3 linked regions of the Gemmatirosa kalamazoonensis genome follow. The protein of the gene in region 2 interacts with the protein of the main gene of each other region in a pairwise test. Links are inferred from orthologs where the notes say so. Each region holds a gene or a part of one and is shown on either strand. Other genes may lie near its edges. The genes, in order: J421_RS34570, rlmN and ftsZ.

Region 1 (9,750 bases), on a different replicon or contig from region 2:
GCGAGGTCGTCGTGCGCCTCGGGGAGGCCGAGCACGCGCGACGCGATGCGGCCGCCGCCGGGCACGAGCCCCTTCAGCGCCGCGCGGCCCGCGACGTCGAACGACAGCTCGGCGATGCTCACGAAGCCCGCCTTCCGGATGCCGGCGCCGGACGCGTGGTTCTCCGGCGCGTACGCGATCCAGAACCGCTCGGCCGGCGACGCGTCCGACGTGTCGCGCGACTCGTGGCGCACGATCGCGTCGAGCAGGCGCGGATAGATCCCGAGACCGCGGTGCGCCGCGAGCGTGACGAAGTTCCACAGATAGCGTTCGCCGCTCGGGATGCCGAAGCTGGAGCCGAGCTCCCCGATCTCGGCGCTGCGCGTCGCGACCCAGCCCCACGCCGCCGGCGTGCCGTCGTGCCACGCGACGTAGGCGCGATGGCCCGCCGCGAAGCGACGCGTCATCTCCTCCGGCGTGCGTCCCTGCATGGACGCCATGAACTCGGCGTCGTCCTCGCGTCGCACGAGGAGTCCCGGCAGCGGCTCGATGCTCGGCACGGGATCGCGACGATGGCGGGCGGCGAAGGGCATGGGGTGGTCCTCGGTCGGCGTGGCGCGCGATGGGGCGGGAACGCGCCTCACGGTACCGATCCACCACGCTCGCCGGCTTGAACGCAGGGGCTGACCTGCGTGCCGCCCCGTCAGGTCGCCGAGCAGCACTCCAGCACGAGACCGCGCAGCCATCGGTGCGCCGGGTCGGCGTGCAGCCGCGGATGCCAGAGCAGCGACACCGTCACCTCCGGCGACGGGAACGGCAGCGCGAAGCTGTGCATGCCCGCGCGCAGAACGCCGGTGTGCCGCTCGGGGACCGTCGCGATCAGATCGGATCCACGGGCGAGGGCGAGCGCCGCCGCGAAGCCGTCGACGATGGTGACGACGCGGCGCTCGATGCCTAACGGGGTCAGCGCCTCGTCGATCAGCCCGCGCTCCGATCCGCGCCGCGACACGGCGACGTGCCCGCCGGCGGCGTAGCGCTCCGCCGTCGGCTCGCTCTCGCTCAGCGGGTGTCCGGCGCGCACGGCGCCGACGAAGCGGTCGTGGAACAGCACGCGCGCGCGCAGCTCGGGACCGGTCGACTCCTCCACCACGCCGGTCTCGAGGTCGACCGAGCCGTCGCGGAGCGGCGTGCTCTCCTTGTCGGGCTTGCCCACGAAGCGCAGGCGCACGCCCGGCGCCTCCGCGACGACGCGGGCGACGAGTCCGGGGCCGAAGCTCTCCACGAACCCGTCGCTCGTGCGCAGCGTGAACGTCCGAACGAGGCTCGCGAGCTCGAGGCGCTCGGCGGGACGCAGCACCGCCGCGGCGTCCTCCACGACTCGCCCCACCCGCTCGCGGAGCTCCAGCGCCCGCGGCGTCGGCACGAGCCCTCGCCCGGCCCGCACGAGCAGCGGGTCGCCCGTCGTCGCGCGCAGCCGGGCGAGCGCGCGGCTCATGGCCGAGGGGCTGAGGCGCAGGCGCCGAGCGGCGCGGGCCACGCTCCCCTCGGTCAGCAGCACGTCGAGGGTGACGAGGAGGTTGAGGTCGGGGCGCGCCATCGGCCGAACATACCACGCGCGCGGCGAGATGTGGCGCCGCGTGCACGAATGACGTGCAACTCGTGCGCGTTCCGCCTCGGCTCGGACGGGCCTACCCTGCGGACGACTCCACTGCCGGAGTCGCTCTCCCGGAGGCTCCTTGCACACACTCGTCGACACCCCGCGCGCGGAGCGGTTTCCCGCCGTCGGCTGGGCCCTCGCCAGCCTGTCGCTGTCCACGCTGCTGTCCGCGCTCGGCACGAGCGTCGCCAACGTCGGCCTGCCGACGCTCGCCCGCGCGTTCGGCGCATCGTTCCAGGCCGTGCAGTGGGTCGTCGTCGCGTACCTGCTGGCCGTCACGACGCTCGTCGTCGGGGTCGCGCGGCTCGGTGACCTCGTCGGCCGGCGACGGCTGCTGCTGGCCGGCATCGCCACGTTCACCGCGGCCTCGCTGCTGTGCGGCCTCGCGCCCACGCTGCCGGCGCTGATCGCGGCGCGGGCCGCCCAGGGGCTCGGCGCGGCGGTCATGATGGCGCTCACCATCGCGTTCGTGCGCGACACGGTGCCGGACGCGCGCACCGGCAGCGCGATGGGGCTGCTCGGCACGATGTCCGCGCTCGGTACCGCGCTCGGTCCGTCGCTCGGCGGCGTGCTGATCGCCGGCGCGGGCTGGCGGGCGCTGTTCCTCGTCGACGTGCCGTTAGGCATCGTCGCGCTGCTGCTCGCGTACCGGCACCTGCCCGCCGTCGGACGCACGCGGACGACCGACCGCACCGCGTTCGCCCGCGCCGGGTCGGCGTTCCCGTCGATGCTGCGCGATCGGGTGCTCGGCGCGAGACTCGTGTCGAACGCGCTCGTCTCGACGGTGATGATGGCGACGCTGGTGGTGGGGCCGTTCCACCTCTCGCGTGCGCTCGGCCTGACGCCGGCGCTCGTCGGCCTCGCGCTGTCGGTCGGTCCGCTCGTCACCGCGGCGGCCGGCGTGCCCGCGGGTCGCGCCGCCGACCGCTTCGGCACGCGCGTGGCGACGCTCGTCGGACTCGGCGCGATGGCGGTCGGCGCCGCGCTCGCGTGCGCGTCGCCCGTGGCGTTAGGCATCCCCGGCTGGGTCGGCCCGATCGCCATCGTGACCGTCGGCTACGCGCTGTTCCAGACCGCGAACAACACGGCCGTGATGGCGGACGCGGAGGCCGGACAGCGCGGCGTCGTCGCGGGCTTGCTCACGCTGTCGCGGAACCTCGGCCTCGTCAGCGGCGCGTCCGTCATGGGCGCCGTGTTCGCGCTCGCCTCGGGCGCGACGGACGTGGCGACGGCGCCGCCCGCCGCGGTCGCCACGGGCATGCGCGTCACGTTCGGCGTCGCGGCCGCGCTGATCGTCGTCGCGCTCGCGGTCTCGGCGTCGGCACGCGTGCGTCGCGCACCGGTGGCGCGGACCTGCGCGAATGCGGCCTAACGGCCGTGCCCTCTGGCGATGACGCGCTCCCACCTGCACCCTTCGACACCCCGCCCAGTCCTCGCCACTTCTCCTCCGGCCGAGCGTGTCTCCGTCCCGTCCCGCACGCCTCGCGTTGCTGTCCAGCGCCGCACCGGAGCGCTCGCCGGGGCTGCTGGAGACCAAGCTCTACGTGCCGCGGTCGCGCGCCGATCTCGTCGCGCGCCCCAGGCTGGTCGGGCGGCTGCGGCACGGCGCGGCGGGCAAGCTCACGCTCGTCGTGGCGCCCGCGGGCTTCGGCAAGACGACGCTGCTCGCCGCCTGGCTCGCGGAGTCGGCCGACCGCGCCGGCTGGGTGTCGCTCGACGCGACCGAGAACGACCCCGCGCTGTTCTGGGCGTACGTCGTGAGAGCGCTGCAGCAGGTGGATCCGACCGTCGGCCGGCACGCGCTCGTGGAACTGCAGTCGCCCCGACCGCCGGCGATCGAGACGATCCTCACGTCGCTCATCAACGACGTCGATGCCGTCGACGACGACTGCATGCTCGTGCTCGACGACTACCACGTCGTCGACGCCGCGCCCATCCACGCCGCGGTGGCGTTCCTGCTCGATCATCTCCCGCCGCGGATGCACGTCGTCGTCGCCAGCCGCGCCGAGCCGCCGCTGCCGCTCGCGCGGCTGCGGGCGCGCGGCGAGCTGACCGAGCTGCGCGCCGCCGACCTGCGGTTCACGCCGGACGAGGTGTCGGCCTACCTCAACGAAGTGATGGCGCTGGGCCTCACCACGACCGACACCACGACGCTCGAGCGGCGCACCGAGGGCTGGATCGCGGGGCTCAAGCTCGCCGCGCTGTCGATGCAGGGGCGTGAGGACGTGCGCGCGTTCGTCGACGGGTTCTCCGGCGATCACCGTTTCGTCGCCGACTATCTCGTCGACGAGGTGTTGAGCACGGAGCCCGACCACGTGCGGCGGTTCCTGTTAGGCACCGCGATCCTGAGCCGGCTCAGCGGCCCGCTGTGCGACACCGTCACCGGCGAGCACGGATCCCAGGCGCTGCTCGAGAGCCTGGAGCGGCGGAACCTGTTCGTCGTCGCGCTCGACGATCGGCGCGAATGGTTCCGCTATCATCATCTCTTCGCGGACGTGCTGCAGACGCACGCGATGCGCGAGGATCCCGAGCGTGCGCGTGCGTCGCATCGCCGCGCGAGCGCGTGGTTCGAGCACGCCGGCGCGTCGGCCGACGCCGTTCGCCACGCGTTCGCCGCCGAGGACTGGGAGCGCGCGGCGCGGCTGCTGGAAACCGCGTGGCCGGAGAAGGATCGGAGCTACCAGTCCGCGCAGTGGCTGGGCCGGGTGAAGTCGCTCCCCGACGCCGTGGTGCGCGCGAGGCCGGTGCTGAGCATGGGCTACGCGTGGGCGCTGCTGAACGGCGGCGAGCTGGAGGCGGCCGAGCCGAGGCTGCGGGACGTGGAGCGGTGGCTCGCCGCGACGAACGGCGCGGAGATGATCGTCGACGACGAGGCGCGATTCCGGACGCTGTCCTTCGAGCTCGCGTCGGCGCGCGTCTATCTCGTGCAGGCGCGCGGCGACGTGCCCGGGACCGTGGAGCACGCGCGGCGCGCGCTCGACCTGACACCGTCGGGCGACGCCGCGGCGCGCGCGACCGCCACCGCGCTGCTCGCGCTCGCGCACTGGGCGCACGGCGACCTCGAAGCGACCTACCGCACGTTCTCCGACGCGCTCGCGCTCATGCGCGCGGCGGGCCACGCGCTCGACGCCATCCGCGGGACCTTCGTCCTCGGCGACGTGCGGGCGACGCAGGGCCGTCTTCGCGAGGCGGCGGCGATCTACGAGGACGGGCTGCGGCAGGCGGCGCACACCGCGACCGCTCATGCCGAGACGGACGAGCTGCATCTCGGCCTCAGCGAGCTGCATCGCGAGCGCGGCGACGTGGAGGCGGCGTTGGGCCACCTGCGCACGATCGCCGCGTCGGCGGAGCAGCGCGCGCACGCGGGCAACCGGCAGCGGTGGTGCACCGCGATGGCCCGCGTGCGCGAGTCGTGCGGCGATCCGTCGGGCGCGCTCGCGCTGCTCGACGAGGCCGCGTCGCACGACGTCCGCAGCCCGATCCCGCGGGTGCGCCCGATCGCCGCGATGAAGGCGCGTGTCTGGCTCTCGCAGGGAAGGCTGGCCGAGGCGATGGAGTGGGTCGCGCAGCGCGGCCTGACGGTGCGCGACGATCTCGCGTACGCGCGCGAGTTCGAGCACGTCACGCTCGCGAGAGTGCTCATCGCCCGACACGAGACGGGCGCGGACGAGCTTTCCGCGCACGACGCCGTGCGGCTGCTCGAGCGCCTGACGGACGCGGCGGAGGCGGGCGGACGCACGGGAAGCGTCATCGAGACGCTCGCGCTGCAGTCGCTCGCCCATCGCGCGCTCGGCGACGTGCGCGGCGCGCTCCGTCCGCTGGAGCGCGCGCTCGCGCTGGCGGAGCCCGCGGGCTACCTGCGCGTGTTCGTCGACGAAGGGCGGCGCATGCGCGACCTGCTCCGCCACGCGGCCGCCCGCGGCATCGGCGATGGCGAGTACACTCGGCGGCTGCTCGCCGCGTTCGACGCGCCGGCGCCGTCCGAAGCGGCTCCCGCACCGATCGCGGACGTCGGGCCCGGCCAGGCGCTCACGACGCGCGAGCTCGAGGTCCTGCGTCTCATCGCGGCGGGGCTGCGCAACCAGGAGATCGCAAATCAGCTCTCCATCAGCCAGGCGACGGTGAAGCGTCACGTCGCGAACGCGTACGCCAAGCTCGGCGTGGGGCACCGGACGGAGGCGCTCGCGCGGGCGAAGGAGCTGCGGCTGCTGTAGCCGCGGCGGGTCTACACCCCCCGACTACACCCCCCTCTGCACCTTTCGGTCGATTCGACGGGCGGGCGACTCCCGCAGCTTGGCTGGCGTCGGGACCACACACCACGCCAACACGGGAGCCGCCGCCATGACCGCTCGCTCGCTGTTCACCGCCGCGCTGGCCTGCACGATCGTCAGCCCCCTCGCCGCGCAGACCGCCGAGTCGCACGCCAAGCAGTCGCGGTGGGAGCTTCTCGTGCCCACCGGGACCATGCTGCCGACCGGTGCCCAGCGGGACGCGATCAAGCGCGGCAACATGAACGCCGTCCAGCTCTCCTACGTCGTGCGCCCGACGCTCGCCGTGACGGCCACCGTCGGCTGGGCGCGCAGCCGCGACGTCGCCGCCGCCTCGCAGCCGAAGCTCGACGTGTTCACCTATGACGTCGGCGCCGAAGCGCGCGCCCCGCGGTGGATCGCGGGCCACGGCGTGACGTTCGCGCCGTTCGCGGGCATCGGCGCGGGCGCGCGGAGCTACGACTATCGCAGCCTGGACGTCGACGCGCGGCACGACGTCGCGGCGTACGGCGCCGTCGGCGGCGAGATCGGCGTGCGCCGCATCCGGCTGCGCCTCGAGACGCGCGACTACGTGACCGGCTTCAAGCCGTTGAACGGTCCCGGCGCCGCGGACGCGCGCAACGACCTCGTCGTGATGGCCGGGCTGCGCCTGGTGCGGCGATGAGCGCGCGCGCCATGCCGGTCTCCAACCGCGCCGCGTGGCGCGTGCCGGCGCTGCTGGTGGTGTTGAGCCTCGTGCCGGCTGCGGCCGGCACGGCCAGGCTCGTCGAGCTGGCGCGCGGTGCGGCCGTCACCGTCGAGAACGCGCGGTTCTTCGCGCACCCGCTGCCGGTCGTGCTCCACGTGTTCGCCGTGATCCCGTTCAGCATCCTCGGCGCGTTCCAGTTCGCGCCCGCCTTCCGTCGGCGGCATCGCGGCTGGCACCGCGCGGCCGGGCGCGTGCTCGGCGTGTGCGGGCTGGTGGCCGCGCTCACGGGGCTGTGGATGGCGCAGTTCTATCCGTGGCCCGCCGGCGACGGCGTGGGCGTCTACCTCGAGCGCCTCGTGTTCGGCTCGGCCATGGTGGCGTCGATGGTGCTCGCGCTCGACGCGGTGCGCCGCCGCGACTTCGCGGCGCACGGGGCGTGGATGACGCGCGCCTACGCGATCGGCATGGGCGCCGGCACGCAGGTGCTGACGCACCTCCCGTGGGCGCTGCTCGCGCACGGCAAGCCGAGCGAGCTGCCGCGTGCGGTGATGATGGGCGCCGGCTGGGTGATCAACGTCGTCGTCGCGGAGTGGATCATCCGACGCGGACGGCGGCGCCTCGCTCATGAGCCCCGAGGTGCCGCTCGGCTTCCAGCAGCCGTGAGGGGGCCCGCGTGACGCCCTGTTGACGGGCCAGTGACGGGCCCCGCGCATCGTGACGGCATGATCATTCTCACCGCCGCCGACTGCGAGCGCCTCATCCTCGCACTGCTCGATAATCAGCCGCTGAGCGCGGAGGACCGCCGCGCCCTCATCCTCGAGCTGGTCGCCGCGCGCCGCCGCGCGCTCGACCATTCCGCGTCGAATCCGGCCGACGAGCTGCCGTCGCGGGATCCTCCGCGACGACGGTGGACGTTCGTGACGGAGGCGCGAGGATGAGACACTCCACGCTCACGACGACGGCGCTCCGCGTGCTGCTCGTGCTCGCGGCGGGCGCCGCCTGCGACCGCTGGATGGCCGGCGGCGCGACGTATCGCGTCGGGCACGACATCGTGGTGTGGCACCAGCCGCCCGCGCACCCCGGCGGGTTCCTGCCGTGGGCCTTCCGCGTCACGACGCCGCGCGCCGGCGAGACGTACGTCGCGCTGGAGCGCGTCGGGTCGGACCCGCAGGTCCTCGCCGAGGCCCCACTGCCGTCGGGGGCGAAGTGGGTGCCCCTCACCCTGGACGTCGACCCGCAGCGGCGCGCGGTCCTGCGCGTGGGAACGCGGACCCGGTTCGACGTGGCGGCGCCGCTGCCGCTCTGCTGCGACGGCCCGAGCCGGTTCGTGGCCAACCCGAACGTGCTGCCGCAGGACTCGGTCGGGGCGATCGTGCTGCAGTACGCGATCTCCGAGCGCCTGGCGGCGAGCGACTCAGGCTCGTTCGCGACGGCGCGGCGCGTCGAGGGGGCGAGCTACCTCCGCCTGCGCTTCGGCGTGCGGCGCTGAGCCGCTCGCGCCGCGCCGGAGGGAGAGCGGGGCACCGGTAGTCGCGGGTAGGGGCGCGCTGTAGCTTGTGGCGACAGCTTCGTCCGTTTCTCCCCGTCGCCGTCCATGCCCGCATGCGAACGATCCTGGTCGTGGACGACTCGCCCACCATGCGGCGCATGATCATGGCGTCGCTGCGGGAGCTCGGCGACGTCACGTTCGACCAGGCCGCGAGCGGGCTCGAGGCCATCGAGCGGCTGGCGCTCGTGCCGGTCGACCTCGTGGTGCTCGACCTGAACATGCCGGACGTGCACGGGCTCGAGGTGCTGCGCTTCATGCGCACGAACGAGCGCTTCCGCGCGCTGCCGGTGGTCGTCGTCACGACGCGCGGTGACGACGAGAGCCGCGCCAGCGCCCTGCGCGAGGGCGCGACGCGCTATCTCACGAAGCCGTTCCAGCCGGCCACGTTCGCGCCCGAGATCCGCGCGCTGCTGGACGCGGGTAGCCGCGCGTGACCGGCGGCGCGTTCTTCGATCAGTTCATCGAGGACTACTACGCCGAGTGCGACGAGCACCTCGCGGTCGTTAGGCGCTCCCTGCTCGACCTCGAGGCGACCGCGCCGGCGCACGCGCCGGATCCGCGGATCCTGCGCGACCTGTTCCGGAGCCTGCACACGCTGAAGGGCCTCTCCGGCATGGTCGGCGACGTTAGCGCGGAGCGCGTCGCGCACGCGCTCGAGGGCGCCCTGCGCTCCGCGGAGCACGGTGCGTCGCCGCCGGCGCCGGGGTTCGTGGACGCGCTGTTCGCGGGGGCGGAGCTGCTCGAGCAGTGCATCGCCGCGCGCCGCACCGGAGCGGGCGTGCCGGACGTGACCGCGGCCGTCGCCGCGCTCGCGCGGATCGCGCCGCTCGCACGCGCCCCGACCGACGAGCCTCGGCCGCCCGGCATCGATGAGCCGGTCGATGGCGACGTCGACGGCACCGTGTACCACTTCGAGTTCGTGCCGAGCGTCGATCTCGCCCAGCGCGGCATCGGCGTGGACGCCGTGCGCGCGCGCCTGCGGTCGCTCGGCGCGCTGCTCGACGCGAAGCCGCGCATGGTCGATGGGGGCCTGGTGTTCGACTTCTGGGTCGAGGTGCCGTCGGCGAGCGCGCCGGACGAGGCGTGGTCCGCGGACGGACTGCGGTGGACCGTCGGCGTGACGCACGCACCACCGCCGCCGGTCGTGGGGTCGGAGGCGCCGATGCCCGCGCCGTCCGCGGCGAGCGTCGTCCGCGTCGACCTCGCGCGGCTGGACGGCGTCATGCGGCTCGTCGGCGAGCTGGTGGTCAGCCGCTCGCGGCTCGACGACGTGCTGCGGCAGGCGGCCGGCGGCGATCTCGCGAGCGTGCGCGACGCGCTCGAGGAGACCAACGCGGTGATGGAGCGCCAGCTCCGACGGCTGCGCGAGAGCGTGACGCGCATCCGGCTCGTGCCGGTCGGCGAGGTGTTCGAGCGGCTCCGGTTCGCGGCGCGCGACGCGATTCGCGAGTCGGGCAAGCGCGTCGCGCTCGAGTTCCACGGACAGAGCACGGAGATCGACAAGGTCGTCGTCGACCGGATGCTGGAGCCGTTGCTGCACCTCGTGCGCAACGCGGTGAGCCACGGCATCGAGCCGCCGGAGGAGCGCCGCGCGCGGGGCAAGCCGCCG
Region 2 (9,289 bases):
TTCGCCGCCTCGTTCGGGGCCGCTCTGTGCCTCCGGACGGTGCCGGTGAACGCGCAAAGCGTGCCGTCCGGGAGCCCCGTTCCGGGGCGCGCCCTGCTCGACTTCCCACTCGGCACGGTCGGCGAGATCCCCGCGCTGTCGAACGCCGGCGGCGGCGGCCTGTTCAACCCGGCGGCGATCCTGCCCCTGCACCCGGTGCGGCTCAGTGCGGCCGTCGCGGCGCTCAGCGCGACCGAGACGCGCGGCGTGGACGGCCAGGTGGGCACCGTCGTCGCGACCCGCGGGCTCACCGCGTTCGGCGTCGGGCTCGCGCGCATGAGCGTCGGCGGCCTCGATCGCACGGGCGACAGCGACCCCACGGTGCTCGGCTCCATCCCATACTACACGTCGGTCGCCTCGCTGCTCGCCGCGCACCGATTCGGTGGCGCCGCCAAGCGCCGGCTCGTGGTCGGCGCGGCGGCGCGATATCGCTCGGGGACGTCCGACACGGTCACGGCGAGCACCGGCGCGCTCGACTTCGGCGTGATGGCCGACCACCTCGGCGGGCATCTCGACCTGCGGGTCGCCGCGGCGACGTACCTGCTGCGGCCGTTCAACCAGGGCATCGAGCGCCCGGGGCTGCACCTCGGCGCCGACGCGCGGGTCGCCGGCCCGGACGATGCGCAGGAGGTGCGCATGGGGCTCGCGACCGACGTCACGCGGGGCGCGACGCGCGAGACGGGGCTCTACGCGAGCGGCCGGTGGCGCTTCGCGGAGGCGCGCGCGGCGGTCGCGAAGGCGAACGACTTCCAGAGCTCGCAGACGCGCACGCGGCTCGGGGTCGCGTTCCGCGGAACGCGCTTCGCGGTAGGAGTCGCGCACGAGGGGAGCGACCCCGGGTTCGGCTCCATCTGGCAGTTCTCCTTCAGCACGCAGATCCGATGAGGCACGGGACGCGATGAGCGTCGAGCTACCGATGTTCGACGGTGGGTCGGAGGCGGACGGCGCCGCGGCGTCGCGTCCGCGGGGCGTGCCCATCCCGACGCACGGCCCGGGCGGTCGGTTCAACCTGCTGAACCTCGCGCCCGCCGAGGCCGAGCGCGTCGTCGCGGAGTTCCTGCGCGAGCGCGGGCACCCCGCGTACCGCGCGCGCCAGATCGTGCCGCGCCTGTGGGAGCGGCCGGTGCGCGCGTTCGACGAGATCACCGACCTGCCGAAGGCGCTGCGCGCGGAGCTCGACGAGCACTTCGAGCTGCCACGGCTGGAGTGCACGGCGCGTCAGCGATCGAGCGACGGCACGCAGAAGTTCCTGTTCCGGCTCACCGACGGGCAGGCCGTGGAGACGGTCGCCATCCCCGACGCGGACCGCCTCACGTTCTGCATCTCGTCGCAGGCGGGATGTGCGCTGAAGTGCTCGTTCTGCGCGACGGGCGTGATGGGCTTCGCGCGCAACCTGCAGCCGTTCGAGATCGCGGGACAGGTGCGCGAGCTCGCGCTGCTCGATCCGCCGCTCGTCGCGACGAACATCGTGTTCATGGGCATGGGCGAGCCGCTCATGAACTGGAAGGCGGTCGACCGTGTGCTGTCGATCCTGAACGACCCGAAGGGGTTCGGCATCGGCGCGCGGCACATCACGGTGTCGACGGTCGGCGTGCTGCCGGGCATCGTCGCGCTGGGCGAGCGCCCGGAGCAGTTCCGCCTCGCACTGTCGATCCACGCGCCTAACGACGCGCTGCGCGCGACGCTCATGCCGGTGAACACGAAGTACCCGCTCGCCGAGGTGATCGCGGCGGCGAAGGAGTTCGATCGCCGCGTGACGTTCGAGTACGTGATGCTCGGCGGGGTCAACGACCGGCTCGAGCACGCGCGCGAGCTGGCGGCGCTCGCCCTGGACTGCCGCGCGTTCGTGAACCTGATCCCGCTGCACCCGGGCGGCGCGGTGGGATTCGTGCCGACGCCGGCGAACGAGATCGACCGCTTCGCGCGCGAGCTGCGCGAGCGCGGCGTGGAGGTGGCGGTGCGCAAGAGCCGCGGCGTGGACATCGCCGCCGCGTGCGGGCAGCTACGGGTCGAGCGTCTCGGCCGGCGGGCGCCACGAACGGCCGACCAGCACGGTGAGATCCAGGTAGCGTGAGCTGTCGGGGCGCGACTCCACGCGCGCCCCGCCCATCGCCTTCGCCGCGCGGCGCGCCCAGTCGGGGTGGCCGCTGCGATCGAGCACCAGCGAGCTGTCGATTCGGTCGCGCGTGGTGCCGATCTCCACGACGTCGAACCCGCGGTCGCGCAGCCAGCGTGTCGCCCGGCGCGCGAGGCCGTTGATCGTCGTCGCGTTCACGACCTGCACGCGCACGCGCACCCCGCTCGGCGCACGGGCCGTGGAGTCGTCGGGGATCTTCGGCGCCGGCGGTGTGGTGTCGGCGCGGGTCGCGCGCGACGCCTCGCGCTTGGTCCAGCGCGACGCGGTGCCCCACGCGAGCACGCCGAGCAGCAGCAGGGCGAGGATCCAGCGGCCGATCTTCATCGCGTCGCGCTCAGCGCACGGAGTTCCAGAAGCTCGCCGTCTCGGGGAAGATCTCGAGCCCCTCGCGCAGCGACCACTCGATCCGCATGCGCACGACCTGGCGCAGCACGCCGTCGAAGTCGCGACCGACGAGCGCGGCGAGGAACGCGCGGTCGGTCGCCGCGAACTTCCGCCCCGGCTCGAGGAAGTCGGCGACGTAGAGCGCGCGCCCCACGCGTCCCCACCGCGCCGACCCGATGGTGTGCCACCGCACCGCGTCGAGCACCTCGGTGCGCGTCTCCCCTTCGCGCTCGAGCATCACCGCCGCCGCGGGACCGTGCAGCAGCTCCGTGGGCGACTCGTGGTCGCCGGTGAGGTCCCGCAGCAGCGCCTCGGGCGCATCGCGCAGCGCGTCGTGCCAGGCGCCCGCGTCGCGCATGGCCGCGGCCTCGCCCTCGTCGCATGCGATGACCGGCGCCCACTGCGCGAGCAGTGTGGTCACTCGCTTGATGTGCGCGAGGCGCTTCTCGCCGACCTGCGCCCACGCGGGGAGCGCGAGGTGCACGTCGTGGGACGTCGTCGGACGGCTGTTGGTGTCGGTCACGGAATCGGATCCTAACGCGGCGAGCTCGCGACGCCACCAGTCGCGCGACGCGATGCCGGGGTGCGGCAGCGTGAGACGCAGCGTGCTGATGGCGCGCTCGCCGTACCTCACGATGTCGCAGTCGAGCGGACGCGGCCCCCACCGCACCTCGCGCCGGCGGTCGCGCCCCGCGCGACGCTCGACGTCGTGCAGCGCATCGAGCAGCGCCTCGGGCCCGAGCGAGGTCTCGACGAGCAGCATCTGGTTCAGGAACGGCCCCTGTTCCACCGGACCGTGTGGAGCGGTCTCCTCGACGTCGGTGGCGGCGACGACGCGCGTGTCCGGGAGTCGCGCGATCTCGTCGCGCGCGAACGCGAGGTGGGCCGCGCGGTCGCCGAGGTTGGAGCCGAGCGCCACGTAGGCCTGCTCCACGCTCACGACGCGCGCTCGCGCTCCAGCACGACCTCGGCGTGGTCCAGCGGCGCACCGAGCGGCACGTGCGGCTTGCGCACCGCGATGCGCGCGCGCGCCACGCCGTCGAGCGCGAGCGCGCCGTCGCACACGTCGTGCGCGAAGTCCTCGAGGTACCGGATCTCCGCGCCACGAACGCGCGCCGACACGACGTCGTGCAGCGCGCGGTAGTCGAGCAGCGGCGCCGCCCGCGACGCGTCGTCGCGCCACACCGTGATGTCGACCTCCAGCGGCTGCGCGATCTCGCGCTCGTGCGGCAGGATGCCGACGAGCGCGTGAAAGCGGAGGCCGCGCAGCGAGACGGCGAGCGAGTCGCCCATCGCGCGCCGGTCAGCCGTCGAGCGCGGTGCGCATGTCGCGCACGAGCGTGAGCGCGCGCTCCACGCTCTCACCCGCCGCGCGCACGAGGGCGCTGCCGACCGCGATGCCGTCGGCGAGCTTGCCCACCTCGGCGGCCTGCTCCGGGCGCGAGATGCCGAAGCCGACGCAGATCGGCAGCGTCGTCGCGCCGCGCAGCCGCTCGATCGTCGCGGGCAGCGTCGCCGGCATCGTGCTCCGCTCGCCCGTCACGCCGAGTCGGCTGATGAGGTACACGAAGCCCGAGCCGTGGCGCGCGATCTCCGCCATGCGATCGGCCGGCGTCGTCGGCGCGACCAGGCGCACGAACGCGAGCGAGCCGCCGCCGAGCCACGCCTCACGCTCCGGGTCCGCGCCGACCGGAAGGTCCGTCACGAGCACGCCGTCCAGGCCTGCGTCGACCGCGCGCTGCAGCACGTCGCCGCCCGAGGCGATGAGCGGGTTGAGGTACGTGAACAGCACGGACGGGATGCGCGGCTTCACGCGTGCGACCAGGTCGAGCGTGCCGTCGAGCGTCATGCCCGCCTCGAGCGCGATCTGCGACGAGCGCTGGATCACCGGGCCGTCGGCCAGCGGGTCGGAGAACGGCACCCCGACCTCGACGATGTCGGCGCCGGCGTCGGCGAGACCGGCGAGCAGCTCCGCCGAGCGCGCGGCGTCGGGATGGCCGGCCGTGATGTACGCGACGAGCGCCTTGCGACCACTCGCGCGCAGGCTCGCGAACTTCTCGTCGATCGCGTTCGTGCGCGCGAAGCCGTTAGGCGTCACGAGCATGCGTGCTTCGATGCCCACCTCCAATCGCTCGCCGCCGCCGGTCAGCTCGTCGCCCGGTGTGCCGGAAGTCGCGGTCATCGGCCGTTCTCCGTATCGATGTCGGGCAGGTCGCCCATCTCGCTCACCTGCGCGACGTCCTTGTCGCCGCGGCCGCTCAGGCAGATCAGCACCGGCTCGTCCGACTTCCACCGCCCGCACTGCTGCTCCACCCACGCGATCGCGTGCGACGTCTCGAGCGCGGGGATGATCCCCTCGAGTCGGCTCAGCAGCGTGAAGCCGCGCAGCGCGTCGGCATCGGTGACGGCGACGTACTCGGCGCGCTTGCTGTCCTTCAGGAACGAGTGCTCGGGGCCGACGCCCGGGTAGTCGAGCCCCGCCGAGATCGAGTGGGCCGGATGCACCTGACCGCCGGCGTCCTGCAGCAGGTAGCTCAGCGAGCCATGCAGCACACCGGGCGTGCCGCGGGTGAGCGACGCGGAGTGGCGCTCCGAGTCGAGCCCCTCGCCCGCCGCCTCGACCCCGACCAGCTCGACGTCGCGGTCGTCGACGAAGCCGGCGAAGATCCCCATCGCGTTCGACCCACCGCCGACGCACGCGACGACCGTCTGCGGCAGCCGCCCCGCGCGCTCGAGCATCTGCGCGCGCGCCTCGCGCCCGATCGTCGCCTGGAACTCGCGCACCATGCGCGGATACGGCGCCGGGCCGACCACGGAGCCGATGATGTAGTGGCTCGTGTCGACGTTCGTCACCCAGTCGCGGATCGCCTCGCTCGTCGCGTCCTTCAGCGTGCGCGTGCCGCTCGTCACCGGCTCGACGGTCGCGCCCATGAGCCGCATGCGCCACACGTTCAGCGCCTGCCGCCGCATGTCCTCCTCGCCCATGTAGACGACGCACTCGAGGCCGTAGCGCGCGCACACCGTGGCCGTGGCGACGCCGTGCTGCCCCGCGCCCGTCTCGGCGATGATGCGCTTCTTCCCCATGCGCTGCGCGAGCAGCACCTGGCCCACCGTGTTGTTGATCTTGTGCGCGCCCGTGTGGTTCAGATCCTCGCGCTTGAGCCACACCGGTGCGCCCACGCGCGCGCCGAGTCGCGGCGCCGCGGTGAGCGGCGACGGCCGGCCGACGTAGTTGCGCAGCATGTCGTCGAGGTCCGCGCGGAACGCGGGATCGCGCAATGCGGCGTCGAGCGCCGCCTCCAGCTCGTCGAGCGCGGGGACGAGCGTCTCGGGCACGTACCGGCCCCCGAAGGCGCCGAAGCGATCGTTAGGCGCGGCGGCCGTGGCCGCGTCGATGGGCGTCGTCACTGCGAGCTCACTGAGATGGTGTACCGGGCTGCGTGCGCGGCGCGACCGCCGCGGCGCCCTGTGCGAACGCGCGCATGAGCGCGTGGTCCTTCTGCCCCGGCGCCTCTTCCACCCCCGACGACACGTCGACGACGTCGGGGTGCATCGCCTCGGCGGCACGCGTGACGTTCCCCGGCGTGAGCCCGCCCGCGAGCACGAGCCGCGTCGCGCCACGTACCGCAGCGGCCGCGTCGTGCAGCGCGAGCCAGTCCAGCGCCACGCCCGTGCCGCCGAGCTTTCCGTTGACCTTCGCGTCGAGCACCACCGCATCGGCGGCGGCGAACAGCTCGGCCGCGTTAGGCGGCAGCGCGGCGCCCTCCACGCGGAGCACCGCCCACACCTCGCGCCCCGTCGCCTCGCGCACGCGCTGCACGTGCTCCGGCGTCGGGTCGGCGTGAAGCTGCACCGCGTCGAGGCTCGCCTCGCCCGCCAGCTCCGCGATCTCCGACGGCGACTGCGTGCCCATGACGCCGACGCACCGCGGCACCGACTGCCACGACAGCGCCGCCGCCGCGCGGCCGGCCGAGAAGATCTGCGCGGCGCTCGCGGAGCTGACGAGTCGCGGCCCGCCGGCGAAGATCGCGCCGAGGTACCGTGCGCCGAGTCGCGCGCCTTCCGCCGCGTCCTGCAGGCGGGTGAGGCCGCAGAACTTCACGGCCGGGCCGCGCCGCTCCACCGGGCGCCCGATCATGCCGCCACCGACGCGCGTCGGCCGACGCGTGCGACGGAGGCGAGCGCGCGCACCGCGGCGGTCGGATCGGCGGACGCGGAGACGCTGGAGCCGACGAGCACGGCGTCGGCACCGGCCGCCGCGGCGCGCTCGACCTCGGCCGACGTGCTCACACCGCTCTCGAACACCGCGACGCGGTCGGGCGGGATCAGCGGCACCAGCCGCTCGCCGGTCGCGAGGTCGATGGCGAGCGTCTCGAGGTTCCGGTTGTTGACGCCGATTACTGCCGCCTCGGTCGACAGCGCCGTCTCCAGCTCGCGCTCGTCGCGCACCTCGACGAGCACGTCGAGGCCGACGTCGGCGGCGAGCGCGGCGAGCGCGCGAAGCTGGGTCGGGCGCAGCGCGCGGGCGATGAGCAGCAGCGCGCTCGCGCCGAGGACGCGGGCCTCGATCACCTGCGCCGGGGCGACGTGGAAGTCCTTCTTCAGCAGCGGAACGGACACCGCGTCGCGGGCGTCGCGCAGGTCCGCCTCGCTGCCCCCGAAGCGCGTCGGCTCGGTGAGCACCGAGAGCGCGGCGGCCCCGCCGGCGGCGTAGGCGCGCGCCTGGTCGGCGGCGGAGAGGCCCGGGGCGATGTCGCCCTTCGACGGCGAGCGGCGCTTGATCTCGGCGATCACGCCGACCGACGCGCGTCGCAGCGCACGGGCGAACGACGGGACGAGGGGCGCGTCGGCGGCGAGCCGCTCGAGCTCACCCGCTCGGGGCTCGAGCGCCCGGCCGCGGCGCTCGGCCTCGTCGACGAGCATGCCCAGGGTGCCGGTGGGGGGCGTCCAGTGGGAAAAATCTTGCACTTCGGCCGCTGTTCGGCTAACGTGAATTCGGCAGATGTTCGGGCAACGTCCGATCGCGCGTCCGCGCCGAACGTACCCCACCGGATCGAGGAATCCCATGCCGCTCACCAAGCGCCAGCGCGAGATCCTGACGTACCTCGGCAGCTACTCCGAGCGCAACGGCTACGCGCCGAGCTTCGAGGAGATCGCCGAGACGTTCAACTATAACTCTCTGGCGACCGTTCACGAACATCTGACCAACCTGGAACGGAAGGGCTACATCAAGCGCAGCTACAACGAGAGCCGCGCGATCGAGATCCTGCCCTCGGACACGTTCCCCCGCGCAGTCGAGCTGCCGCTGCTCGGCGCCGTCGCGGCCGGCATGCCGATCGAGGCCGTCGCCTCCGGCGAGACGCTCGCGGTGCCCGAGTCGTTCCTCCGCAAGTCGGGCAGCCACTACGTCCTGAAGGTGCGCGGCAACTCGATGATCGACGCGCACATCTCCGACGGCGACTTCGTCATCGTGAACGAGCGCCACAACGCCGACAACGGCGAGATGGTCATCGCGATGACGAGCGGCACCTCGGCCACGGTGAAGAAGTTCTACCGCGAGAAGGACGGCCGCATCCGCCTCCAGCCGGCGAACGAGACGATGGAGCCGATCTACGTCTCGGAGAACGACATCACGATCGAGGGTGTCGTCGTCGGCGTGCTCCGCCGCTACTGACCGACCACGCGTCGACGTATTCGGGGCGCCCCGCTTCGGGGCGCCCGTCGTGTTTTCGGATCAGGCGTCGCCGTACGCCGCTCGCATCCGATCGAGCGCGCGGAGCCCGTCGCCACGCTCCAGCGCGCGCCTCGCCGCGCCGATCCCGTCCGCGTAGCTGTCGGCGATCCCGGCCACGTAGAGCGCGGCGGCGGCGTTGAGAACCACCGCCGCCTGCGCGCCCGCCGGTCCGCCGCCGGCGAGCACCTCGAGGATCACGCCCGCGTTCTCCTCCGGGCTGCCGCCGGCGAGGTCGGACTCGCGCACGCCGGCGAAGCCGTGCTCCGCCGGGTCGATCGTCCACGCCTCGGGCGTCGCGCGGCCACGGCGCACCTCGAGCACGCGCGTCGGGCCGAGCGGCGAGATCTCGTCGAGGCCAGGCTCGCCGTAGACGACCATCGCGTGCACGCTGCCTAACGAGGCCAGCGCGCCGGCCATCAGCGGCAGGCGGCCGACCTCGGCCACGCCCACCACCTGCCGCCCCGCCGACGCCGGGTTCGCGAGCGGGCCGACCATGTTCATCACCGTGGGAATGGCGAGCTCGCGCCGCACCGGACCGACGTGGCGCATCGCGGGGTGCATGGCCGGAGCGAACATGAACACGATGCCTGCCTGGTCGAGCACGCGGCGCATGCGCTCCGGCGGGCAGTCGATCGGCACCCCGAGGGCCTCCAGCACGTCGGCGCTTCCGGACCGCGTCGTGTTCGACCGGTTGCCGTGCTTCGCCACCCGGGCGCCGGCGCCGGCGGCCAGCAGCGCCGCGGCGGTGGAGATGTTGAACGTCTGCACCGTGCCGCCGCCGGTGCCGCACGTGTCGACGAGCGCGTCCGGGTCGTCGACCGGCAGCGGCACCATCACGCTGCGCATCGCGCGCACGACCGCGGCGACCACCTCGCCGCTCTCGCCGCGCACGCGCAGGGCGATCAGCAGCCCCGCGATCTGCGCCGGCGTCGCCTCGCCGCGCATCACGACGTCGAACGCCGCGGTGACGGCGTCCCCGCCTAACGGTTGTCCGG
Region 3 (9,321 bases), 300 kb from region 2 along the record:
GCACGGACTCGGCGTCACGCAGCACGATGCGGAGCAGCTGAAGGAGCAGTTCGCGGTCGCGTACGAGTCGCTCGTCGACCAGAAGGAGATCATCGCGCTGCCGGCGACGGCGACGCACGGCGAGCGGCAGATCCCGCGCGAGCTGATCGCGCACATCGTGCACCAGCGCCTCGACGAGATCTTCGACCTCGTGCAGCGCAGCGTGCAGGGCGCGTCGTATGGTGGTCGGCTGAGCGGCGGCGTGGTGCTGACCGGTGGCGGTGCGGCGATGCCCGGCGTCACCGAGCTGGCGAGCGACGTGTTCGGCACGACGGCGCGCGTGGGCACGCCGGGCGAGCAGGTGACGGGGCTGCGCGAGTCGGTGGAAGGACCGGGCTACGCGACGGTGCTCGGGCTCGCGCTCTACGGCGCGTCGCGCGTGGCGATCGGCGGTGCGCCGCAGAAGAAGCGCGTCACGATCGAGACGCCGGGCGTCGACAAGTGGGCGCAGCGCGTGAAGCTGTGGCTTCAGGACTTCTTCTGAGCCGTGCGACGCGCAGCGGCGTTCCTAACGCGCGGCGTGAAAGCGCGCGGAACTCTTGTCAAGTCCGACACGTTGGCGCGGCGGGCGTCACGCTGGCAGCCGGACCGCGCGGGTGGCGCGGCACACCGATCGCGCTGTGTCGGACGTCACACCGACGCGCGGTTGCGTCGCCCGCTGTTGTGGAAAACGCGTGACGGCGCTAGACATCATTTCGTCGCTTTCCGCGCAGCGGGTGGCGACATGGCAGCGGCGGCGAAACGTGTTATATTCGCTCCCTGCCCGAGTCACGACACCGGCCGCGCCTCCCACCTGCGTCAGCCGCGCGTGACTCGCGAAGACCCGGCAGCTCTCTCTCCCGGCTTCGTTCTTTCCCCGTCCACACGCAGCACACTCGGAGTCGTGCCCGCATGATCTTCGAATTCGAGGAGAGCGCCACCCAGAACGCCCGCATGAAGGTCGTGGGCGTCGGCGGGGGCGGCGGAAATGCCGTCAACCGGATGATCGACGAGCACCTCGAGGGGGTCGAGTTCATCTCGGTGAACACGGACGCGCAGGCGCTGCTCAGCTCGAAGTCCGACGTCAAGATCCAGATCGGGAAGAAGCTCACGCGGGGACTCGGCGCCGGCGCGCGTCCGGAGATCGGGCGCCAGGCGATCGACGAGAGCCGCGACGAGGTGCTGCGCGTGCTGCAGAACGCCGACCTGGTGTTCATCACGTGCGGTATGGGTGGTGGAACGGGTACCGGCGCGGCGCCGGTCGTGTGCGAGCTGGCGCGCGAGGCCGGGGCGCTCACCGTCGGCATCGTCACCAAGCCGTTCCTGTTCGAGGGCCGTAAGCGCATGCGGCAGGCGGAGCAGGGCATCGCCGAGATGCGCAAGCACGTCGACACGATGATCGTCGTGCCTAACGAGCGGCTGCTCGCCGTCGTCGGCAAGGGGATCCCGTTCCAGGATGCGCTGAAGAAGGCCGACGAGGTCCTGCTGCACGCGACGCAGGGCATCAGCTCCCTCATCAGCGTCACCGGTCTCGTGAACGTCGACTTCGCCGACGTGCGCACCGTGATGCAGAACGGCGGCTCGGCGCTCATGGGCACCGGAATGGGCCGCGGTGAGAACCGCGCCACCGAGGCCGCGCAGCAGGCGATCTCCTCGCCGCTGCTCGACAACGTGTCGGTGTCGGGCGCGACGGGCGTGCTGGTGAACATCACCGGCGGCAACGACCTGACGCTCGGCGAGGTGCACCAGATCAACGAGATCGTGCACGACGCCGTCGGCGACGACGCGGAGATCATCTTCGGCGCCGTGCACGAGCCGGCGATGCAGGGGGAGATTCGCGTCACGGTCATCGCCACGGGCTTCGACCGGCAGCTGCAGGTCGGCGGCGTGGGGATGGAGGCGTCGCGCAACTCGGGTGCGCAGAACATCATCCCGTTCACCCGCGACGGACGCGACCGCGCCCCGGCCGGCGCCCGTGTCGTGGCGCCGCGCACCGCGCCGGCGATGGAGGCGGCGCGTCCGCGCACGACCCCGCTGTCCGCGCCGCTCAACCCGGCGTCCGACCGCACGCCGCAGGACCTGAACGACATGGAGATCCCGACGTTCATCCGTCGGCAGATGGATTGACCGGATCGCTGCGGTCCCCGGTTCGCCTCTCCGCCCGCGGGCGCGCTCGTGACGAGTGCGCCCGCGGTTCGTCACATAGGGAACGAGTCGGCGGCGCGGCCCCGCCGGTCCTCGGTAAGTCGCGCCGCCGTGAGGTGTTGCGGGTGGTCGTACCGGGCATTAGGCTCTGCGGCTGACCGGAGCCTTCCACGCCCACGTACGTCGCGTCTCCCCCCGAGAGCTCCCTGGTGAACGACACCAAGTCGCACGCCGCCCCCCCGGCGCGACATCCCCTCCGCCTGCCCGCCGCGCCTCGGACCGCGCGGGGGCGCCCAACGATCGCCGCCTCCGCCGAGCCCGCGCCGTGACCTACGTGGTCGTGGCCGGCGCCGCCGCCGCGGCCGTCTACTTCGCGCCGCAGGCCCCCGCCGCGCGCCCCGTGACCGACCTCGCCGTGAACGACGCGGCGACCGAGGTCGCGCTCCCCGTCACCGCGCCGGTGGCGCCCGCGTGGCGGGAGCGCGTCGACACGCTCGGCCGCGGCGAGACGCTCGTGTCGGTGCTGCAGCGCGCCGGCGTGAGCCGCGTGCTCGCCGCGCAGGCGCTGCGCGCCGCCGGTGAGGCGACGTCGCTGCGCGCGGGCATCAAGGTGACGACGGTCGCGCGCGCCGGCGACTCGCTGCCGCAGGAGATCACGTACAAGCCCGCCGTCGACCGCGTGGTGCGCCTCCGCTATCTCGCCGGCGCGTGGCAGCGCATGGAGGAGAAGCTCGCGTGGCGCACCGACACGCTCGTGGCCCGCGGCGCGATCCGCTCCAGCCTGCACGACGCGCTGCACGCCGCGCTCGGCGACCGGCTGCCGAGCGCCGAGCGCTCCGAGATCGTGTGGAAGCTCGCCGACATCTTCGAGTACCGCGTCGACATGGACCGCGACCTCCAGCCGGGCGACTCCGTGCGCCTGCTGCTGGAGCGGAAGGTCGATCCGGAAGGGAAGCCGACCGAGGCGCACATCCTCGCGGCGAGCATGACGGTGAGCGGCAAGGAAGTCGACGCCATCCGCTTCGAGCGGCGCGGCGGCAGCACGACGTTCTTCGATCAGTACGGCAAGTCGCTGCGCGCCGCGTTCCTCCGCGCGCCCGTGGAGTTCCGCCGCATCTCGAGCGTGTTCGGCATGCGCAATCATCCGATCCTCGGCGAGTGGAAGATGCACAAGGGGACGGACTACGCCGCGGCCGCCGGCACGCCGGTGCGCGCGATCGGTGAGGGGACCGTCGCGTACGCGGGGTGGAAGTCGGGCTTCGGCAACGTCATCGAGGTTAGGCACTCGAACGGCTACGTGAGCCGCTACGGCCACCTGCGCGGCTTCGCGAAGGGCGTGCGGCGCGGCTCGTTCGTCGCCATCGGCAAGACGATCGGCTACGTCGGCATGACGGGGCTCGCGACCGCGCCGCACCTGCACTTCGAGATGCTCGTCGACGGCGTGCAGCGCGACCCGCGCAAGGCGCTGCGCGACAAGATCGCCGATCCGATTCCAGCGCGTGAGCGCGGCGCGTTCGCGGCGCTCCGCTCGCGTCTGTTCGCCGCGCTCGATCTGCGCGCACCGTCGGCCACGACGCGAGTCGCCGACGCGAACTGACCACGCGCACGTCGACCGATGCACGGGCGGCGCGTCGATTGCACTCGCCGCCCGTCGTGACGATGGAATCCCCGACAGGCGACGTCGGCTGAGCGCGTGAGCGTCTGGCTCGCCGCCGCCGCGGCCGGACTGGTGCTCGCCGCGCTGTCGTATGCGCGGCGCTCGTCGCCCGCGCTCGGGCCGCGACTCGCGCTCGCCGTGCTGCGCGCGCTCGCCGTGACGCTGCTCGCCGCGCTCGCGCTCGACGCGCCCGCGGGACGGTCACGCGCGCCGTCCGCGGTCGTGGCGCTCGACGTGTCCGCGAGCTGGACGCGCGGCGGCGACGTCGACGCGTTCCGCCGCGCGCGCGACGTCGCGCGCGCGCTCGGCGGCGACACGCTGTGGGCGATCGGCGACTCCGCGCGCCCGCTGCGCGGCGACGACGCACCGCACGACGCGCGCTCGTCCATCGCGTCGCTCGCCGAGCGCGCGGCGGCATCGGGGCGCGTGCTGCAGCTCGTGACCGACGGCGAGATCGACGACGCCGCCGCGCTGCGCGGCGTGGCGCGCGGATCGCGCGTGCGCGTGGAGTCGCCGCGTCGCGGGCCGGATGCCGCGGTGACGTCGATCGACGCGACACGCCTCGCCGCCGCGACCGACACGATCGACGTGCGCGTGTCGCTCGCCGCGGACGCCGCCGGTGCGGCGCCGGGCACGCTGCGCGTCGACGTCGCCGGACGCTCGAGCGCGCAGACGAGCGTCGCACCGCTGCCCGCGTTCGGCGAGCGCACGGTGTCGATGCGTCTGCCGCTCGCCGGGCTCGCAGGCTCGGTGCCGCTGCGCGCCGTCATCGCGGCCGCGGGTGATCGCGAGCCGCGCAACGACACGCTCGCCACGACGCTCGACGTGAGCGCGGCGCCGGCGGCGGTGTTCGTGAGCTCCGCGCCCGACTTCGACGCGCGCGGCATGCTCGCCGTCCTGCGCGGCGCGCTGTCGCTGCCGACCCGCGCGTATCTGCGCGTCGCGCCGGGACAGTGGCGCGTGGAGGGGACGCTCGCGCCGGTGGACGAGGCGGAGGTGCGGCGCGTGGCGCTGAGCGCGGGCGTGCTGGTGCTGCACGGCGACACCGCGGTATTCGGCGCGCCGCGCGCGGCGACGCGCGGCGCGCTGTTGCTCTTTCCGACGGCGCCGGCCGCGCCGGGCGCCGCGCCGGCCGCGGAATGGTACGCGTCGGATGCGCCGGCATCGCCGGCCGCGGCCGCGCTCTCCGGCGTCGCGTGGGACAGCCTGCCGCCGTTGGATCTCGGCGGAGGCGCGCTCGCCGGCGCGGAGTTCGACGTGCTGCGGGCGCGGCTCGCCCGCAGCGGCGCGCCGCGCGCCGTGATCGTCGGCGCCGAGCAGCCGCGGCGCGTGATCGTCGTCGGCGCGACGGGGTTCTGGCGCTGGCAGTTCCGCGGCGGCGCGGCGGCCGACGCATTCACGGGGCTGTGGGGCGGCATCCTCGACTTCCTCGCCGCGGGGCGCGGCGACGTGCGCGGCGCGGTCGTCGCCGACGCGGTCGTGCGCGCGGGAGAGCCGATCCGGTGGCGGCGCGGCGGTGCCGACTCGCTCGTCACGGCGGTGCTCAGGCGGCGCGGCGCGGCGAGCGCCGACACGGTGCGGCTGCACTTCGGCACGCGCGGCGAGCCGGTGACGAGCGCGCCCCTCGCCCCGGGCACGTACGACGTCACGGTGCCGGGCGGTGGCGCGCTGCTCGTGGTGAACGTCGCGCGCGAGCTGCTGCCGCGGCGCGCCACGGTCGCGTCGGGCCCCGTGGGCAGCGGGCGCGCGGCCGACCTCACGCCGCGGCTACGCGACTTCGGGCTGCTCTACGCGCTGGCGCTGGCGCTGCTCTGCGCGGAGTGGTTGCTGCGGCGCCGGTGGGGCCTGCGATAGCGTGGAGCGGGGAGCGTGGAGGGTAGAGTAGATTTCTCCACGCTCCACGCTCCCCGCTCCACGCTAACCGGCTCGGTCGATGGCTCTGCTGTTCAGAAAGGAAGGCGACGCGCCCAAGAAGTCGCTCTGGCAACGCATCAAGGACGTCGCGAACGCCGACGTGGGGGTGATCCTCCGCGGCGGCGTGAAGGACGGCTCGCTGGAGCAGCTCGAGGAGGTGCTCCTGGCGTCCGACTTCGGCGTCGCGACGACGCTGAAGCTCGTCGACCAGATCGGCGGCTATGCGCAGCGCGGCCTCATTCGCACCGAGCCGGAGTTCCAGGACGCGCTGCGACGCCTCGTGGAAGCGGAGCTGCGCGAGGGGAACAGCGACCCGTCGCTGAAGCTCTCGGCGTCAAAGCCGACGGTGATCCTCGTGATCGGCGTGAACGGGGCAGGGAAGACGACGTTCATCGGCAAGCTCGCGGCGCGGCTGCGCAAGCAGGGAAAGACCGTCCTGCTCGGCGCCGGCGACACGTTCCGCGCCGGCGCGATCGACCAGCTGCGCGTGTGGGCCGAACGCGTGGGCGCGGAGTTCGTGGGCGCGAAGGCGGGCGCCGACTCGGCGGCCGTCGCATTCGACACGATCGACGCGGGCATCGCGCGCGGCGTGGACGTCGTCATCATCGACACCGCCGGCCGTCTGCACACGAGCGCGGGGCTCATGGAGGAGCTGAAGAAGGTCGCGCGCGTGATCGCGAAGCGGATCCCCGACGCGCCGCACGAGACGCTGCTCGTGCTCGACGGCACCATCGGGCAGAACGCCGTCGTGCAGGCGCGCACGTTCACCGAGGCGGTGCCCGTGACGGGGCTCGTCGTGACGAAGATCGACGGCACCGCGAAGGGCGGCATCGTGGTCGCCGTGCACGAGGAGCTCGACGTGCCGGTGAAGTTCCTCGGCACGGGGGAGAAGGCGGGCGACCTGCACGCGTTCGACCCGGCGCAGTTCGCGGAGGAGCTGGTGGAGGCGTGACGGCGGCGTGACGCGTCGGGCCGACGTTCGACAGGATGAACAGCGGACACACGACATGACCGTTGCTGTTCGTCTTTGACAGGATGAACAGGACGGACAGGATGAGAACCAACGACAGCAGCACTGCTTTTCTTGTTGGTGTTCATCCTGTCCGTCCTGTTCGTCCTGTCCACACGGCAAGCACCGGCGTCCTGTTACTCGTGCCTCGGCGTTCGTCCAATCCCCCGCGTTAGTCATGTCGGCCCCGCGCCGCGCGCCGTCCGCTCCCCGCGTCACGCTCGACACGCCCGTCACGTACCTCAAGGGCGTCGGTCCGGCGCGCGCGCTCGCGCTCGCGCGACTCGGCGTGCAGACGGCGGGCGACCTGCTGTATCACGTGCCGCACCGCTACGAAGACGCGAGCACCGTGAAGCGCATCGCGGAGCTCGAGCCGGGGATGGACGGCACGGTCATCGGGCGCGTCATCTCGAAGGGCGTGCTGCCGACGCGGAAGGGGCTGCGCGTGTTCCAGGCCGTCGTGCGTGACGCGAGCGGCATGATCGAGGTGTCGTGGCCCGGGCAGCCGTTCCTCGACCGCACGATCGAGAAAGGCGACCTGCTGCTGCTCTCCGGCACCGTGCGCTTCTTCCACGGGCGGCAGCTCCAGCCGCGCGAGTTCGTGAACCTCGGCGCGGAGGAGGAGGGGACCGCCGGCGGGCGCGTGCTCGCGGTGTATCCGGCGACGGAGGGGCTGTCGTTCAAGCAGATCCGCGGGCTCGTCGACGCGCACCTCGACGCGCTGCTGCCGCAGGTCACGGAGTACCTGCCCGCGCCCACGATCGCGCGCGCCGCCGTGCCGCCGCTGCCCGACGCGCTGCGCATGGTGCACCGGCCGACGTCGATCGCCGAGGCGATGGCGGGGCGGGCGCGGCTCGCGTTCGAGGAGCTGCTGTCGGTGCAGATCCTTCACCGACGCGCGAACGCGCTCGCGCGCGAGTCGCGCCACGGCATCGCGTTCCAGAACCGGCGCGACCTCACCACGAAGCTGAAGGCGGCGCTGCCGTTCGAGCTCACCGGTGCGCAGACGCGCGCGCTGCGCGAGATCGTGTTCGACATGACGAGCCCGCGCCGCATGCACCGGCTGCTGCAGGGCGACGTCGGCAGCGGCAAGACGGTCGTCGCGCTGTTCGCCGCGCTGCTCGCGATGGAGAACGGCTGGCAGGCCGCGGTGATGGCGCCGACCGAGCTGCTCGCCGAGCAGCACCTGCGCACGTTCACGAAGCTGCTCGCGCCGTTGGGCATCGTGCCCGTGCTCGTGACCGGACGCCTCGGCGCGAAGGCGCGTCGCGAGGCGGCGACGCTGCTCGCGCAGCCGGCGCCGCTGCTCGTCGTCGGCACGCACGCGCTGGTGCAGGAAGCCACCGCGTTCTCGCGGCTCGGCGTGGCGATCGTGGACGAGCAGCACCGGTTCGGCGTGGAGCAGCGCAAGGCGTTGGGCGCGAAGGGGGAGAGCCCCGACGTGCTGCTCATGAGCGCGACGCCGATCCCGCGCTCGCTCGCGCTCACGCTGTACGGGGACCTCGACGTGAGCATCCTCGACGAGAAGCCGCCGGGTCGGCAGCCGGTGACGAGCGCGCTGCGCCCCGAGAGCAGCCGCGAGCGCGTGCTGCAGTTCGTGGAGCGGGAGCTCGACAAGGGCCGCCAGGCGTACGTCGTGTACCCGCTCATCGAGGAGTCGGAGAAGACCGACCTGAAGGCCGCGACGGTGGCGTACGAGGAGCTCTCCGAGGGTGCGTTCAAGGGGCGCCGCGTGGGACTGCTGCACGGCCGCATGCCGGGCGACGAGAAGGACGCCGTGATGCGCGCGTTCCGCGACGGCGCGCTCGACGTGCTCGTCGCGACGACGGTGATCGAGGTCGGCATCGACGTGCCCAACGCGACGGTGATGCTGATCGAGCACCCGGAGCGGTTCGGGCTCTCGCAGCTGCACCAGCTCCGGGGCCGCGTGGGCCGCGGCGGCGAGGCGTCGTACTGCATCCTGCTCGGCGACGTGGGGCAGGAGGCGGCGGAGCGGCTGCACATCTTAGTCGACACCGAGGACGGCTTCGAGATCGCGCGCGCCGACCTGCGGCTGCGCGGCATGGGCGACCTGTTCGGGGAGCGGCAGAGCGGGCAGCCGACGTTCCGCGTCGCCGACCCGCTGCGCGACGAGGAGCTGAACGAGATCGCCCGCGCCGTCGCCGACGAGATGCTCGGCGCGGATCCGGAGCTGACGGCGCCGGAGCACGCGGGCCTCCGGAAAGCGTTAGGCAGCCGCTATGCCCGGTCGCTGGAGCTGTTCCGCGTGGGCTGACGCCAGGAGACGGCACACATGAGCGAGCGGGACGCGGACGCGCCGGTCGTGCGGTGTGTGGAAGCGGACGAGGCGCGAGCACTGGTCGGCGCCCTCGGCGACGTGCTGATCGACTGCGTGGAGGGAGGCGCGGGAGTGAGCTTCATGGCGCCGCTCGATCGCCATCGTGCGGAGCGGTTCTGGCGCGCCGTGGCCGACGGCGTCGCCGCCGACGACCGGGCCCTGATCGTCGCGGAGGATCGCGTGACCGGAGAGCTGCTCGGCACGGTGCAGGTGGTGTACGCGTGGCCGGAGAACCAGCCG

The links.
Region 1: the proteins of rlmN (region 2) and J421_RS34570 interact in binary tests that used the Escherichia coli proteins (3 or more experiments, as listed by UniProt). The link is inferred for Gemmatirosa kalamazoonensis from one-to-one orthologs.
Region 3: the proteins of rlmN (region 2) and ftsZ interact in binary tests that used the Escherichia coli proteins (3 or more experiments, as listed by UniProt). The link is inferred for Gemmatirosa kalamazoonensis from one-to-one orthologs.

The regions. Positions count from the first base shown.
Region 1 is NZ_CP007130.1:431,823-441,572, reverse strand. Bases 2,808-6,050 are described here. They hold J421_RS34570 (winged helix-turn-helix domain-containing protein), read left to right. Parts: upstream 2,808-3,123; coding sequence 3,124-5,850; downstream 5,851-6,050. Other genes in these bases: J421_RS29670 (hypothetical protein), read left to right, coding at 5,978-6,050; J421_RS29680 (MFS transporter), read left to right, coding at 2,808-3,008. Outside these bases: J421_RS29690 (GNAT family N-acetyltransferase), read right to left, coding at 1-572; J421_RS29685 (LysR family transcriptional regulator), read right to left, coding at 683-1,576; more of J421_RS29680, read left to right, coding at 1,716-2,807; more of J421_RS29670, read left to right, coding at 6,051-6,568; J421_RS29665 (DUF2306 domain-containing protein), read left to right, coding at 6,565-7,269; J421_RS29660 (hypothetical protein), read left to right, coding at 7,315-7,530; J421_RS29655 (hypothetical protein), read left to right, coding at 7,527-8,081; J421_RS29650 (response regulator), read left to right, coding at 8,195-8,575; J421_RS29645 (chemotaxis protein CheA), read left to right, coding at 8,572-9,750. UniProt on the Escherichia coli protein: Positively regulates the transcription of the maltose regulon whose gene products are responsible for uptake and catabolism of malto-oligosaccharides.
Region 2 is NZ_CP007128.1:3,885,896-3,895,184, forward strand. Bases 244-3,025 are described here. They hold rlmN (dual-specificity RNA methyltransferase RlmN), read left to right. Parts: upstream 244-937; coding sequence 938-2,113; downstream 2,114-3,025. Other genes in these bases: J421_RS16890 (hypothetical protein), read left to right, coding at 244-924; J421_RS16900 (LytR C-terminal domain-containing protein), read right to left, coding at 2,042-2,500; folK (2-amino-4-hydroxy-6-hydroxymethyldihydropteridine diphosphokinase), read right to left, coding at 2,511-3,025. Also shown: more of J421_RS16890, read left to right, coding at 1-243; more of folK, read right to left, coding at 3,026-3,500; J421_RS16910 (dihydroneopterin aldolase), read right to left, coding at 3,497-3,853; trpA (tryptophan synthase subunit alpha), read right to left, coding at 3,864-4,742; trpB (tryptophan synthase subunit beta), read right to left, coding at 4,739-5,968; J421_RS16925 (phosphoribosylanthranilate isomerase), read right to left, coding at 5,976-6,698; J421_RS16930 (indole-3-glycerol phosphate synthase TrpC), read right to left, coding at 6,695-7,483; transcriptional repressor LexA, read left to right, coding at 7,626-8,234; trpD (anthranilate phosphoribosyltransferase), read right to left, coding at 8,295-9,289.
Region 3 is NZ_CP007128.1:3,582,336-3,591,656, forward strand. Bases 226-3,039 are described here. They hold ftsZ (cell division protein FtsZ), read left to right. Parts: upstream 226-933; coding sequence 934-2,145; downstream 2,146-3,039. Other genes in these bases: ftsA (cell division protein FtsA), read left to right, coding at 226-523; J421_RS15465 (M23 family metallopeptidase), read left to right, coding at 2,489-3,039. In the rest of the region: more of ftsA, read left to right, coding at 1-225; more of J421_RS15465, read left to right, coding at 3,040-3,760; J421_RS15470 (hypothetical protein), read left to right, coding at 3,857-5,674; signal recognition particle-docking protein FtsY, read left to right, coding at 5,754-6,686; ATP-dependent DNA helicase RecG, read left to right, coding at 6,922-9,018. UniProt on the Escherichia coli protein: Essential cell division protein that forms a contractile ring structure (Z ring) at the future cell division site. The regulation of the ring assembly controls the timing and the location of cell division.